2 regions of the Metabacillus herbersteinensis genome follow, and region 1 is predicted to be linked to the other one. Evidence: riboswitches for the same ligand, from Rfam matches in the RefSeq annotation. Region 1 holds a riboswitch; the other holds the start of a gene.
The links. Region 1 has a riboswitch for cobalamin ahead of metE (5-methyltetrahydropteroyltriglutamate--homocysteine S-methyltransferase). Riboswitches for the same ligand answer to the same signal wherever they lie in the genome.

Region 2: another riboswitch for cobalamin. It lies ahead of ACFFIX_RS11835 (ribonucleoside-diphosphate reductase subunit alpha); the one in region 1 lies ahead of metE (5-methyltetrahydropteroyltriglutamate--homocysteine S-methyltransferase).

Annotation. Positions count from the first base shown of each region.
Region 1 covers NZ_JBHLVO010000015.1:68,297-76,556, forward strand. Annotated here, with positions in the region: gene pepF (oligoendopeptidase F) at 1-1,278, shown strand, start outside; gene ACFFIX_RS16530 (acyl-CoA thioesterase) at 1,358-1,789, shown strand; gene ACFFIX_RS16535 (3-hydroxyacyl-CoA dehydrogenase) at 1,802-2,569, shown strand; gene ACFFIX_RS16540 (acyl-CoA dehydrogenase family protein) at 2,643-3,788, shown strand; gene ACFFIX_RS16545 (thiolase family protein) at 3,835-4,986, shown strand; gene trhO (oxygen-dependent tRNA uridine(34) hydroxylase TrhO) at 5,242-6,189, shown strand; cobalamin riboswitch at 6,873-7,065, shown strand; gene metE (5-methyltetrahydropteroyltriglutamate--homocysteine S-methyltransferase) at 7,322-8,260, shown strand, end outside.
Region 2 covers NZ_JBHLVO010000008.1:91,111-99,370, reverse strand. Annotated here, with positions in the region: gene clpP (ATP-dependent Clp endopeptidase proteolytic subunit ClpP) at 1-156, shown strand, start outside; gene ACFFIX_RS11850 (GNAT family N-acetyltransferase) at 283-867, shown strand; gene ACFFIX_RS11845 (YhdX family protein) at 1,168-1,275, shown strand; gene ACFFIX_RS11840 (ribonucleotide-diphosphate reductase subunit beta) at 1,330-2,376, opposite strand; gene ACFFIX_RS11835 (ribonucleoside-diphosphate reductase subunit alpha) at 2,396-4,783, opposite strand; cobalamin riboswitch at 4,826-5,014, opposite strand; gene dat (D-amino-acid transaminase) at 5,241-6,074, shown strand; gene nhaC (Na+/H+ antiporter NhaC) at 6,140-7,504, opposite strand; gene ACFFIX_RS11820 (universal stress protein) at 7,756-8,260, opposite strand, start outside.

The sequences.
Region 1 (8,260 bases):
ACATTTGGGATGATGAATAATGCCGATATAAAGTTTGGAGAGGTTACAAACGAAAACGGCGAAAGTATCGAACTTACCAGGGGAATGTACGCCAAATGGATAGAAGACGAAGACCGGGAAAAGCGAAGGGAAGCCTATAAGGCATATTATCAACCATATGTGCAATTAAAAAATTCCATTTCATCAACTCTGTCTGCAGCTATAAAAAATAATGTAACACTGGCTAGAATTCGACATTACCCTTCAGCGCTTGAAAAAGCTTTATTTGGTGATAACATACCGAAAGAAGTATATGAAAATCTCATAATCACTACAAAAAATAATCTTGCCCCACTCCACAAATATTCGAAAATTCGCAAGGAAAAGTTGAAGCTGAATGAACTACGCCAATTTGATATGAGTGTTCCACTCGTAAAAGGAGTAAAACAAGACATTTCTTATGAAGAAGCCTATGAAACAATGTGTAAGGCCTTAGCACCCCTAGGAGAAGACTATATAAAAATTCTACAAGAGTTTAAAGACGCCCGCTATATTGATGTCAGAGAAACACCAGGAAAACGGTCCGGTGCATACAATCTCGGTGTTTATGGCGTTCACCCATACATCCTTTTAAATCATCAGGATAATTTAGATAGTTTATTCACGTTAGCCCACGAATGTGGCCACGGTGTTCACAGTAAATTAAGTTCACAGCATCAGCCACAGATTACAGCACGTTATAGTATCTTTGTTGCAGAAGTAGCTTCTACCGTTAATGAGGTTCTTTTAATTAACTATCTATTAAATAATGAAAAGGATGTGGAAGTACGCAAACATTTACTCAATCATTATATTGACCAATTTAAAGGGACATTTTTCACGCAAGTAATGTTTGCTGAGTTTGAGAAGATAACACATGAACTGGCAGAAAAGGGATTGCCATTGAACGTTGAAGTGTTTAATCAAATCTATGAGACTTTGTTCAGAGAATACCATGGAGATGAAGTAATTTTTGATGATGAGGTAAAATATGGATGGGCAAGAATTCCACATTTCTATCGTCCTTTTTACGTATACAAATATGCAACTGGGTTTGCTTCGGCGATTCATATCGCAACCAAGATACTTGAAGGAGATCAGAAGACATTGACATCTTATTTAGAATTTTTAAAAAGCGGGAGTATAGATTATCCACTGGACCTATTAAAAAACACTGGTGTGGACCTAACAACAGCCTATCCAATCGAAAATTCTCTTAAACGGTTTGGAGAGTTGGTGGAAGAGTTCACTAAAATTTAAACAGGAATTCGTCATCTTTTATGGAAGACTATACATTGCTAACTAAAAGTGAAATGCAACTTCAGAGAGGAACGATAGAATGATAGAAGACTATCGATTTTCACACCGTCTTAAAGTACGTTACTCAGAAATCGACGGGCAAAAAATTGTTTTTAATGCGCATTATTTAACCTATTTGGATGTGGCTGTATCAGAGTACTTTCAAGAAGCTTTGCGGTTGGACATGACCACACTGTCAGAAAACGGTGAGTTTGATTTTGTACTAGCTAAATCAACACTCGAGTACAAAAGCTCAGCCCATCTTAACGACTGGTTAACGATTTGGTGTCGTATGGATAAGATCGGAAATACAAGTATGACGATGAGATTTAAGATTACGAGGGATGAGGTGAATTCTCCTCTCCTTTTGGCAAAAGTTATTTATGTTAGTTTCAATCCACACACCAAGTCTTCTCAGCCAGTCCCATTAATGATAAGAAACAAGGTTGAACAGTTTGAGGGGCGCACATAGGAGGGTTTCCAAATGAACATGAAAGAATGCAGAGCATTTGTTACAGGTGGAGCTTCAGGTTTAGGCGAAGCTACTGTTCGCGCGATTGTTGCACAAGGTGGGAAAGTGTTAATTGCTGATTTGTCCGAAGAAAAAAGGCACTTGCTTCGTGAGGAACTTACTGATTCCGTTTTGTTTGTAAAAACAGATGTAACAAGTGAAGAAGATGTGCATTCCGCTTTAGAACAGGGGATTAGTGCGTTTGGATCAATTAATACCGTTGTCAATTGTGCAGGTATCGGGGTAGCTGAAAAACTACTCAGTCGCAAAGGAACACATAAACTAGATAGTTTCACAAGAACGATTTCGATTAATCTTATTGGTACGTTTAATGTGATTCGGTTAGCTGCAGAACAGATGAAGAATAATCATATAAATGAACAAGAAGAGCGAGGAATCATTATTAACACAGCTTCAGTAGCTGCTTTCGAAGGTCAGGTTGGACAAGCAGCCTATAGCGCTTCAAAAGCTGGTATTGTTGGGATGACCTTACCAATCGCTAGAGAATTAGCCTCATATGGGATAAGAGTCATGACAATTGCACCTGGACTGTTTCACACTCCGATGTTTGATACTCTTCCACCAGAAGCTCGTGACTCACTTGGAAAAATGGTTCCGTTTCCGTCACGATTGGGTCTTCCAAATGAGTATGCAAAACTTGTTGAGAGTATCATAGAAAATCCAATGCTAAATGGAGAAACCATTCGATTAGATGGAGCGATTCGAATGCAACCCAAATAAATAGTAACTTTGGCACAAAATTTAAGCGCTTTCAATATAGTAACATATTGAAAAAATAAAGGAGATTATAAGGATGAGCCATCTTTACTTAACAAAGGATCACGAAATTTTTCGAGCATCACTAAGAAAATTTTTAGAAAAAGAAGCCTATCCTTTCTACGACCAGTGGGAGGAAGATCGAATGATCCCAAGGTCGTTTTGGCTAAAAATGGGTGAGCAGGGCTTTCTTTGTCCAGATATAGATGAAACATATGGAGGTAGTGGAGTAGACTGGGGTTTTTCTGTTGTCATTAATGAAGAGCTAGAGAGAGTCGGCTCAGGATTAGTGGGAGTTAGCCTTCACAATGATATCGTGGTTCCTTATATTACTTCATATGGAACAGAAGACCAGAAGCTCCGTTGGCTTCCAAAATGCGCTACGGGAGAAAACATTACAGCAATTGCAATGACTGAGCCAGGAACAGGCTCTGACCTCGCAAATATAAAAACAACAGCAAAGCTAGATGGTGATAATTATATTTTGAATGGACAAAAAACGTTTATTACAAATGGAATTCAATCAGATCTTATCCTAGTTGCTTGTAAAACCGACAGTGTTGTAGTTCCAAAGCATAAAGGAGTAAGTTTATTAATAGTAGAACGTGATGCAATAGGTTTTTCTAGAGGAAGAAAATTAAATAAAATTGGTCTTCATTGCCAGGATACCGCTGAATTGATTTTTGAGGACTGCATTGTGCCAAAAGAGAACTTGATTGGTGAAGAAGGTAAAGGATTTCTATACTTAATGGAAAAATTACAACAAGAACGTTTACTAGTGGCGATAGGAGCCCAAATTGCTTCAGAAGTCATGCTGCAAATGACGATTGATTATGTAAAAAGTAGAGAAGTGTTCGGTCAAGTAGTTAGTAAGTTTCAAAACACACAATTTAAAATTGTAGAAATGCTAACAGATATTGAATTGGGAAGATCATTTCTAGATCAGTTAATTGCTGACCATATGGAAGGAAAAGACATCGTTACAAAGGTATCAATGGCCAAATGGAAGCTAACTGATATTGCAAAAAATATCGCAGATGAATGTCTTCAGTTGCATGGTGGTTACGGATATATGGAAGAATACGAGATTGCAAGAAGATACCGTGATATACCGGTGGCAAGAATATACGCAGGAACAAATGAAATTATGAAAACGATCATAGCTAAGAATATAGGACTATAAGTAAAATGTGCAGTTACCTAATTTTCGTGTAGAGAGGAAGATTTAAATGAGAGAAGTAGTGATAGTTGAAGGCGTACGGAGTGCAGTTGGTCGAAGAAATGGAGTTCTTAAGGATATCAGGCCAGATGATTTGGCTGGAGAAGTGTTGAAAAAACTAATAGATCGTGCAGGGATTGATTCTGCTCTTATTGATGATGTGATTTTAGGCTGTGTAACCCAATCAGGTGAGCAAGCAGGAGATATTGCGAGAGTTGCAGCACTAATCGCTGGTTTCCCAATTGAAGTTCCTGGTACGACAATTGACCGTCAATGTGGCTCAAGTCAGCAAGCTGTACATTTTGCCTCACAAGCAATTCTAGCAGGTGACATGGACGTTGTCATTGCAGGTGGAGTGGAGAGTATGTCTCGTATACCGATTGGTTCGAATTATCAAGGAGCACCACTTAGCGATAAATTGAAAAGTCAATATGAAATGATCCATCAAGGAGTATCGGCGGAAAGAATTGCAGAGAAATATGGCTTCACTCGAGAAGAACTGGATCGTTTTTCGTTAGAAAGTCACGAAAAAGCGTTAGTAGCGCAAGCAGAGGGTTATTTTTCGAACGAAATCATTCCTGTTACTGTTACTTTGCCAGATGGCACTACTTTGGAGGTAATAGAAGATTCTGGCCCACGCAAGGAAACGTCTATGGAAGCGCTCTCTAATTTGAAAACGGTGTTTAAGGAAGATGGGGTTATTCACGCTGGTAATGCTAGTCAAATTAGTGATGGAGCAGCCGCTTTATTGTTAATGTCAAGAGAAAAGGCGGATGAATTAGGCTTAAAACCTCGGTTTCTTGTACATACTCGAGTAGTTGTCGGCTCAGATCCTACTCTTATGCTAACAGGGCCGATTCCTGCAACAAAAAAAGCACTAGAAAAATCAGGACTTTCAATTGATGATATTGATGTGTTCGAAGTAAATGAAGCGTTCGCATCTGTTCCGTTAGCATGGTTAAAAGAAACAGGAGCAGATCCTAAGAAACTAAACCCAAATGGTGGAGCGATTGCACTAGGTCATCCACTAGGAGCTAGTGGAGCCAGGTTGATGGTATCAATGATGCATGAACTAGAACGTACGGGAGGTCGGTTTGGCTTACAGACCATGTGCGAAGGACATGGGATGGCGAATGCTACGATTATTGAGAGAATAGGTTAAATATTGCTGCTAAGGTAATTTAAATAGATGCTTTAGTAAATGAACAAGTAATTGTTCAAAAATATGAGAGTATGAGGACTGATCGTCCAGTATTAAGCGATCAGTCTTTTTTTAGGTTATAAATGAGAAGAAAATGATTGCAATTTCTCTTGATTTTTGTTTTAATAGAGTGCGAACTTTTTAAGCGAAAAATAGCCGCAAGTAAACACTTCTGTATGGATATCTTGCAAATATAAATATAGAAGGTGAATTAAATTGGAGAATAAACAATTTCGCGTATTACTGCATTACCACTATGTTACAATTGAAAATCCAGAAGAATATACACAACAGCATTTAGAATTCTGTCAATCTCTTGGCTTAAAAGGTAGAATCTTAATCGCTCATGAAGGTATAAACGGCACGATATCTGGTACAGTTGAGCAAACAGACCAATATATGGCAACAATGAAAGAGGATCCTCGGTTTAAAGAGATGGTCTATAAAATAGATGAAGCAGATGAACATGCTTTCAAAAAAATGAAAGTCCGTCATAGACCGGAACTCGTCACTTTACGACTAGAAGATGATGTGAATCCTCTTGAGGTAACTGGAAAATATTATAGCCCAACAGAATTTTATGAAGCAATGCAACAGGAAGACACGGTAGTAATCGATGCTAGAAATGATTACGAATATTCATTAGGTCGTTTCCGTAATGCGATCATGCCTGATATAAATACATTTAAAGAACTGCCTGAATGGATTCGAGAAAATCGCAAACAATTCGAGGGCAAAAAGATCCTTACGTACTGTACAGGAGGAGTCCGCTGTGAAAAATTCTCAGGTTGGTTACGCAAAGAGGGATTTGAGGATGTAGCACAATTACATGGTGGCATCGTCACATATGGCAAGGACCCAGAAGTGCAAGGTAAACTATGGGATGGACAATGCTACGTGTTTGATGAAAGAATTAGCGTACCTGTTAATGGAGTAGAACCAACAGTTGTAGGCAGAGATTACTTTACAAATGAACCATGTGAGCGCTATGTTAACTGTGCAAACCCAGAATGCAATAAAAAAATTCTTTGTTCAGAAGAAAATGAACATAAATATTTACGTGCATGTAGTCATGAATGTAGAGTTAATTCAAGAAATAGATATATAAGCGAGCATGGTCTGACTGAAGAGTCTGTACAAGAACGTCTAGAAGCATTGGTCTAGTTTAATTTAAATGTGAGGAACCCCTTCTTATTTTGAAGGGGTTCACTTCAGAGGTGCAAACAAACAATTCTCAGGGAGAAAACACACTGTATTTCATAAGAAATCACAGTGTGTTTTTTGTTGTCATATCAAGGTTAGATGTTGTTTCTTGTCTTATTCTCTCCGAATTCGAAAGGTAAATTCTAAAGGTAGAAATAATTATTGGAGTGTGTGTGATTTATAGTGTGAATATTTATTGAAGTTTTATAGTGAACCAAGAAAAATGTCCTTTATAAAGCTTATGAAGGACAAAACTCTGTAGGAAAGCAGAGGAAATGTCCTTCATAAAGCTTATGAAGGATAAAGCTCCGTAGGAAAGCAGGGAAAATGTCCTTCATAGAGCTGATGGAGGACAAAACCCCGTAGGATAGAAAGCGAAATGTCCTTTGCAACGACTTGGAAAAAAACATATATGAATTTTCCCACGAATTAAGAGGTTAAAAACTTGTGAATGAGCCATTGAATTCGACTTGTTATTTAAATTTCTGCACCCCACAAGTGAACCCGTTACTTATTTTGAAAGGTTTTTTTGACAGGATGTGTTTGGCATGCTAATATGGCTATTAAATTCAAAATATTATAAAACATTAAAACTCTTAATCAAGAGAAGTGGAGGCAGCGTCCAACGCTTATCTTTAAAAAATTTAATATAAAACGCAATTAGGTGCTGTGTGAAAGATTTATACAGCTTAAAAGGGAAGTCGGTGAAATTCCGGCACGGTCCCGCCACTGTAATGGGGAGCAACTTATCAATCAACCACTGTTTCATATTGAAATGGGAAGGGATAAGAAGCGAAGATCCTAAGTCAGGAGACCTGCCTGTTGTATGTACTTTTGCTCTACGGGGATATAGGGGAGGGGTGAGGAATACGTGTTGAGGAAACCAGTAGGTCTCAACTCTAGTTAGCTATGCGTATGAATCTCTCTTTTCTATTTGAAAAGGGAGATTTTTTAGTTTAACTTCCATCAGTGACCTTCTGATGGTTAGTTAACCTTATCAGGTTCTTAGTGTCAGTTTCGACCAAAGGGAGTTACTGCCACTTAGGAACGTGGCTAGTTGAAGACGAAAACTATCGAAGGAGTGATAAATAAGATGAGTAAAGTAAAAAGCTCGAATTTAGGTTATCCAAGAATTGGTGAACAACGCGAATGGAAAAAGGCACTTGAACAGTTTTGGGCAGGAAAACTTGAAGAAAAATCATTCTTAAAAGAAATTGAAGGAATTCGTCTACATCATCTTCAGAAGCAAATTGATCAAGGAATAGACTTAATTCCGGTTGGAGATTTTAGCTTGTATGATCATGTACTTGATACAGCTGTTATGTTCGGTCTAGTTCCGAAGCGCTTTGAGTACGATGGAGGTAAAGTATCACTTGAAACATATTTTGATATTGCACGTGGTACGAATGGTGCGGTTGCATCCCAAATGACAAAATGGTTTAACACAAACTATCACTATATTGTTCCAGAACTGGATGAAGTAGAACCAACTCTTGTTGAAAACCGTCCACTTCAATTTTATAAAGAGGCGAAACACAAACTTGATATCGAAGGTAAGCCTGTTATCTTAGGACCTATAACATTTATAAAGCTGTCAAAAGGATATAAAGACAGTGACTTTAAAACAATTGTTAATCAATTTGTGCCGCTTTATGCTGACATATTACGTGAATTGCAAAAAGAAGGCGTAGAGTGGGTGCAAATCGATGAACCTATTTTATCGACAACACTTTTAAAAGAAGAGGTTGCTTTATTTAACGAAGTCTATCAAACATTGCGTGAAGCAGCACCAGAAGTGAAAATTATTTTGCAAACCTATTTTGAGAGCATTGAAAAATACGAAGATATCGTTTCACTCCCTGTTCAAGGAATTGGCCTAGATTTTGTACATGATCATGGGGAAAATCTTGCAGCTTTGAAAAAATATGGTTTCCCAAAAGATAAAGTGCTTGCTGCTGGAGTAATTGACGGACGGAACATATGGTGTGCGAATCTTGATGAAAAGTCCTCACTTCTTGCAGAGATTTCGGAG
Region 2 (8,260 bases), on a different contig from region 1:
AAACGAATTATAAAGCTAAGAGAGCATATCAACTCGATCATCTCCGAACGAACAGGTCAACCACTGGAGCGAATCGCGATAGATACGGACCGAGATTATTTTATGTCTGCACAAGAAGCCAAGGAATACGGGATTATTGATGAGATAATCGAATAGCTTTAACTGAAAAAACCTAAAAGGTGATACGCAGGCCTTCTAGGTTTTTTTCGTTATTTAAAGGAAAATGAACACAACAAGTAGAATTTAATGATCTTACAACTTTACATAAAGGAATGATCTAGCATGATTCAAAGAAACCTCGTCTTAAAAGGGGAGCGTGTTGAGTTAATTCCAATGGAAACCTCACATGCACACGACCTATTCGAAGCGTCTCAGGATGACAATATTTGGACTTACTTACCAGCGAAGGTGACAACCTTAGAACAAATGCATGATGTAGTTGAACAAGCAATTATTGAACGAGAAAAACGTACACAGTACCCGTTCACGATAAAGGATCTTAAAACCAATAAAATAGTAGGAAGCACTCGTTATCTCGTGCTCTCTCCTGAAAACAAAAGTCTTGAAATAGGTTCGACATGGTTAAACTCAAGCGTGTGGAGAACGAGAGTGAATACTGAAAGTAAATATTTACTGTTGAAGCACTGCTTTGAAACTCTTGACCTTAATCGAGTGGAAATCAAAACAGATGCGAGAAACCAGAGGTCACAACAAGCAATTGCAAGATTAGGAGCACAGAAAGAAGGAACATTACGAAAAAATAGGATTCTACCGAATGGTTTTGTTCGAGATTCAGTTATTTTCAGTGTTATTGCAAAAGAATGGCCAGATGTGAAGCATAGATTGGAAGGTTTTTTACATCGTTAATAGAAAAAGTAGCCAAAGTCTCGACGAAAGCTACTTTTTTTAAATATCGAAAGTATATAATTTGATACTAAGTCTGTGTTGCTGAATCCAGCTCTAGCGCCTAGACCCTAGACCCGCTTCCTTTCTAACTAAGCCTTCAGAAACTATATATATTCGGTTACTAAATGTAAATTCCTGTAAATTAATGATGGGAGTTAGCAAGATGTTAATTGTTTTCTATAAAATAGTACAAATTTCATGTTTACATAAGATTCAGATAACTTATAATGAGGGTAACTTTTCAGAAGGAGGGATACCACAATGGGAAAAGGTAGAATCCGAGTAGAAGAGAGAATTAAGGCTGAAACAGACGAAGAAATGTATGAAGCACAATTATTAGCTGATGATCATAAAGACGAGAGAGAGTGATTTTTCGCTCTCTTTTTTTAAATTGAAAAAAGAGAGAGGCATAACCCTCCCTACTTAAAGATCATCAAACCCATTATCTACTGAGTTCACCTTCGTATATTGTCTGGACTTTTGCTCGAAAAAGTCAGATTTACCAAGATCAACATCTTCGTACGCTTTAATCCACTTTAAAGGATTAGTACGATATCCTTCAAAAGGTCTGTCATAGCCAAGCTGAACACACCTAACATTTGCATAAAACTTAATATAGTCCTCTACATCCTTCATGTTGATGCCATCGATTTTATTTCCAAGTATAGAACGGCCCCATTCGATTTCTAATTCCGCTGCTTTTCTAAATGTTTGTTGGATGAAATAGGCTAGCTCAGGTGTATCATATTCTGGATATTCATTTAGAATTTCTTTGAAAATTTTTACGAATAAATCCACATGGATCTGTTCATCACGATTAATGTAGTTAATCATTGTGCTTGTTGCGACCATTTTTTGATTTCTGGCCAGATTGTAGAAAAAAGCAAAGCCGGAATAAAAGAATAATCCTTCTAAAATGACATCATAGACGATCGACTTTAATAGGTTTTCGACATTAGCCTCTTCCGCAAAAGCTTGATAGCCGTTCGTGACAAAGTCATTGCGATCTCGTAAAGTCTGGTCAGATCGCCAATAATTAAATACCTCGTCTTGAATATGCTTCGGAACGATGCTTGATAAAACATAGGAATAGGAATGGTTATGGACCACTTCCTGCTGTGCGAGAATAATCATCAGCGCATTTACACTGGAATCAGTAAGGTAGTCGGCAACTTTTCCAGCATAATCTGTTTGAATGCTGTCGAGTAATGCGAGCAGTCCAATGACTTTTAAAAAGGCATCTCGCTCATCGACACTTAGCTCTTTGAACTGCTTAATATCTTGAGACATATTAATCTCAAATGGTGTCCAAAAATTCGAAAGCATTTTTTTGTATTTTGGATATGCCCATCCGTAGGCAGTATCATCCCAGTTAAGAATATTTGAACTTTTTCCGTTAATGATCCTTGTCGAACGATTTGGAGCGGTTGGATCCATGAGAACGCGTTTTGTTAACGCCGTTTTTGTCATTGTGTTACCTCCCTTTTGATCAACTAGCACAGGATTCGCATTCTTCAATCGCACTGGAAGTAGAACGGACGTAATATGTCGTTTTTAAGTCTGCTTTCCAGGCGGCAAGGTGCAGGTCTAGGAGCTCTACTGCTTTAATCGTATTTTGAACATAAAAGTTAAAGGAAATAGATTGATCAATATGACGTTGTCTTGCTGCATTTTGTTTGATACTCCAGTGTTGGTCGATAAAATAAGCTGATTTATAATACCATGTTGTTTCTGCGTTTAAGTCAGGCGCTGTGACTGGAATTTTGTAATCCTTTTTTTCTTCGGAGTACACTTTTTGAAATATAGGGTCGATGCTTGCTGTGCTTCCTGCGATAATTGAAGTAGAAGCATTTGGTGCAACAGCCATCAAGTAGCCGTTGCGAACGCCAAACGTTTTTACTTTATCGCGAAGTTCATCCCATGGGAGGCTACTCCCTGCTGTTTTGTAATTTCTCTTTGTAAAATAGGAACCATTTTCCCAATCTGAACCATGAAAAACAGAGTAAGCACCCTTTTCTTTTGCTAATTCCATGCTAGCTTGGATCGTATAATAAGAGATTTCCTCATAAAGCTTGTCCGCATAAGCGACTGCTTCATCACTTTCCCATTTTAGTTGCCTTAATGCTAGAAGGTGATGCCATCCGAAGGTTCCCAACCCAATCGAACGGTATTTCTGATTGGTTAGTTTTGCTTGTAAAACTGGGATGTTATTGAGATCAATGACATTGTCTAACATCCGAACTTGAATAGGAATTAATCTCTTTAGAACGGAATCGGTTACAGCTTTGGCGAGATTAATAGATGAGAGATTGCAAACAACAAAATCACCAGGTGTTTTCACTGTGATAATTTTCCCGTCTTCTGTGTACTGCTCGTCCTGAATCGTTGGGCTTTGATTTTGAGTAATTTCGGTACAAAGGTTGCTACAGTAGATCACTCCAACATGAGAATTTGTATTTTTTCGATTTACTTCATCGCGGTAAAACATATAAGGTGTGCCTGCCTCAAGTTGACTAATCATAATCCGCTTCATGATATCAATGGCCGGAATAGTTTCTCTTGAAAGAGTAGGGGTGTTCACACAATCCCAGTATTTTTCTCTAAAGCTTCCATTGCCTTTTTCCTCATCGAAATAGTCTTCTAAGCTGTATCCCATTACTCGACGAACTTCATGGGGATCAAATAAATGCCATTCACCACGCTTTTCGACCTGTTCCATAAATAAATCAGGAATACAAACGCCTGTAAACAAATCATGGGTCCTTAGACGTTCATCACCATTGTTCAATTTTGCATCTAAAAAGGAAAAGATATCTTTGTGCCAAACATCAAGATAAACCGCGATTGCTCCTTTTCGTTGCCCAAGCTGATCAACACTTACAGCTGTGTTGTTTAATTGCTTCATCCAAGGAATGACACCAGAAGATACTCCTTTGAAACCTTTAATATCACTGCCACGACTTCTCAGCTTACCTAGATACGTGCCAATTCCGCCACCTGCTTTTGATAAATTCGCAATATCAGTGTTGCTATCAAAGATTCCTTGTAAACTATCATCGATCGTATCGATAAAACAGCTTGATAGCTGTCCGATTGGTTTTCCTGCGTTGGAGAGAGTAGGAGTTGCGACAGTCATATATAGATTGCTCATCGCCCAATATGCTTCTTTAACTAGGTATAAGCGTTTTTCTCTCTCCTCATTTGCAAGCAAAGTCATCGCAATGATTAAAAACCGTTCCTGTGGGAGCTCGTACACTTGCTTGTTGAAATCTCGGGCTAAATAACGGTCGCTTAAGGTACGAAGTCCAATGTATGTAAATAGCTTGTCGTTGTCGGGGTTGATGATTGCACCTAGCTCTTCAATTTCATCCTTCGAATAGGAGGTTGTTAAGAATGTGCTATAGATTCCTTTTGATTCCAAAGCTGTGAGAAGCTCATAAAAGGGGCCGTATTTTTCTTCCTTTGGATAGTGACGAGCGTGTGCAGACTCTGCATAAAGTTTTTTCAGAAAAAGCTGTGCACAAAAGTACGTCCAATCGGGTTCTGTTTCACTAATATGTGATAAACCTTCTAAGATTAGTAGATTGGTTATTTGTTCGGAGGAATACATTTCCCTTTGTGAGATGGATAGAAGAACTCGTTCAATGAAGTTCTCTAATGGGAGAGCAAGGAAGTCTTGTCCAAGGTTTTCGAGAGAGCGCTGCAATTTTAAAGAATCAAATTGAGTTACAGTTCCATCGTTACTATTTTTTATCAACGTCTGGGTCAATTGTGTTGTCATTGTCATCCTCCTGTTTAACAAAAATAAAAAATCCACTCGTAGATTGAGTGGATCAAACGATAGCACAATGAAGAAGGTAACCCAAATAACCTTCATTTTATCCCATCGTTTCATCTTCTCAGGTCCCCGAAGAATTCGAAACTTTGCAAGTTACAGGCAGGTCTACTGACTTGTGCTTAATCCTACTTAGAGTCCTTCCCATACGATATCTTGATGTATTGTACAGTGGCTTTTCTCAGTTCGTCACACTTACAGTTGCGGGGACAGCTCTGGAATTTCACCAGATTCCCTATTATGCCAACTTGGCACCTGTTCTTACAGTTAATACTATATATAGTTACTAACGTTATTGTTAATTCAATATGTAGTGTGTATCTTATATAAACATCATATAGGACTAGTCGTTTCTTTTCAACTAAAAAGTGATGATTGTCGAAAAGAATTGAATATGATCATTCTAAAAAGTTCTCAGGGTTAGCTCTTTAATAAAATCTGTAACCATGTCATACTAGGGAAAAGATTGTTAAAATTCCGATTCGAAAGGGAGTAGAATATGCGCGTTTTATTACAAGATCAACTGTTGAATAGAGATGAAGTGGCAATTGATATAGAAGACCGGGGTTATCAATTTGGCGATGGCGTTTACGAAGTGATGCGGGTGTATGAAGGACAACTGTTCACTATAAATGAGCACTTAGAAAGACTTGCGAGAAGTGCAGATCAAATTAGAATGAAACTACCACTACGTCTTGATGTATTAAAAGAGAGACTTATAGAGTTAGTGAGTGAAAACTCAGTGCAAAATGGTGCTGTATATGTACAGGTTTCTCGAGGTGTAAGTTTAAGAAATCATTCATTTCCGGGCGATAAGGTTACACCTGTATTAATCGCGTATCCGTTACCTGGAAAAAAACCTGCTCAAGAGCAACAAAATGGTGTTCAAGTGAACCTTGTTGATGACATGCGCTGGCTTCGCTGTGATATAAAGAGTTTAAATTTATTGTGGAATGTTATGGCAAAGCAAGAGGCCTTAGATAAAGGGACATATGAGGCACTTCTGCATCGTGATGGCACAATCACTGAAGGATCTTCAACAAATTTCTATGCAGTGAAGGATGGAACTGTTTATACACATCCAGCGAATAACCTGATTTTGAATGGAATTACAAGAATGAAAATTATAGAGCTTTGTAGTGAAAATGGAATACCTTTTATGGAAAAAGAACTCTACATTAATGAGCGAACTTCTTTTGATGAAGCATTTATTTCTTCAACAACGATTGAAATTGTTCCTGTAACAAAAATTGAGGAAGATGTAATTGGTGAAGGGAAGCCTGGTGAAGTAACTAAAAGGCTCCAGGAGTTGTTTCGGAAAATCACACCTTAGGGAAAATTTAATAAAAAGAGCCGCATAAAAATCATTTCAACGATTTTTACGCGGCTCTTTTTGTATTATCCTTTCGCTCTAAATCCAAACAAAATCGTAAATAAAGGAGAGATATATAGAAAAAAGGCGAATGGCAAGTAGTCGATAACTGAGACACCTAATGTTTGAGCGAAAAATGCTCCGCTAACGCCCCAAGGAACGAGCGGGTTAATAAGTGTGCCCGAATCTTCGAGGGATCGAGATAAGTATTTACGATCAATCGCCATTTTTTCGTACAATGGTTTAAATGTTTGTCCAGGTATTAAGATCGATAAGTATTGTTCTCCTGTTAAGAGATTTACACCTAAAGAGGAGGCGACAGTTGAGAGAATCAGTTGGCCACGAGACTGAATTCGTTCAAAAAGCCCAGTTAATAACGTTGTAATGATCTGTAATTTTTCTAAAAGTCCACCTAAAGCAAATGCGATCATAATCAGCGAGATCGACCACATCATCGATTGTAATCCACCGCGATTTAAAATATTGCTTACCTGTTCGTTCTCAACGGTGAAGGTTGTGCCGTTTTGTAAGGTTGTTAAAAATTGTCCTATACTCGCATCCTGAACGAGTATGCCTGTTATCCCAGCAGAAATAATTCCAATTGTAAAAGCAGGGATAACAGGAAACTTCCGAACAGCTAACACTATGACGAGTAGAGGAGAAAGTAGTGTCCACATACTAACTGCCACATGCTGATTTATGACGGCTACCATTTCACTCATTACTAAGAGTGATGCTTCATTAATAGGAGTTGAAAACCCAAGCATTAAAAATATGATCGCAGTAATGATAATGGCTGGGACAGTGGTTTTTGTCATGTGCCTAATATGAGTAAACAAAGGAACCGAAGATACACCAGATGCGAAATTTGTTGTGTCAGACATCGGTGACATTTTATCACCAAAGCATGCCCCACAAATTACAGCCCCTGCTACCCACTCAAGTGGTAACCCAGTTGCAATTCCAACACCCATTAGTGCTACACCAATCGTACTAACTGTTGTAAATGAACTACCAACTAATGAAGAGATGACCATACATGAAAATAATGCTGTAATTAATAGATAGGTAGGATTTATCACAGACAAAGCATAGACAATAACAGTTGGAATTGTCCCACTGAACATCCATGCTCCAATTAAAAGACCAATGAGTGCTAAAAGAATAATTGGCTGTACACCACTTTGTATTCCTTTTACCATTCCATCTTCTAGCTCTTTCCATGCGACTCGTTTCGTTATTCCAACGAATGACACCATTAGAATACAAGCAAGAAGAGGAATATGCGGCTCGGTCTTAAAAATAAACAAACTGATGAAAATAATTCCTAGAATGCCTATTGTCGTCAAGATTGCTTGACGGTATGTGAAAAGATTCTGGTTGTTTTGCACTGTTTATACCATCCTTAAACCCTCTTTGGGAGCTAGAAGCTAGCATTAGAGGGAAATTAATTTATCACTTAAACGCTTTTATGCTTTTGTGTATAAAAGTATTATATCAATCTAATATTCTGTGTCAATGAGTGAGAGAGTAGTTTAATTATTCTGGAGAATTCAATGTGGGTGTTCGGATTTATCTAAGAGCCTGTGGCTTCAGAAGTTTTTTTTTAGGGAAGAAAAAAAGACTACTAAAAGCAGTCTTTTCATTTAGCAATTAATACTGGAATGTTGGAGTGCTTTGAAACCTTCTCACTTACACTTCCATAGAGTAATTTCTTTAATCCACTGATGTCGCGACTACCCATTACGATAAGATCTGCTTTATGTTCCTCAGCGAAAAAGACAATGGCTTCAGAGGCATCACCTTCGAGTAGCTTGATATCTGCGGCGCTATTATTATTTTCTAATATTTGTCTAGCTTCAGACGTTAACTGTATGGCCGTATTTTCAGTGATGTCAACATTCTCTTGTTCGACATTATCATGAACGTATCCAGTTGTAGGGGAATTCAGAAGTCCATCTGTACCATAACCACCTATTGGTATTACCTGGATATTATCAGCTGATCGGTATGCAGATCGTTTCTTTTCTTGAAGTACATGAACGACTGATAAAGTAGAAGATAATTGTTTGCTCACATTTATGGCAAGTTTTAATGCATCCTTACTGTTTTCTGTTCCATCATATGCACATACGACATGTTCAAAG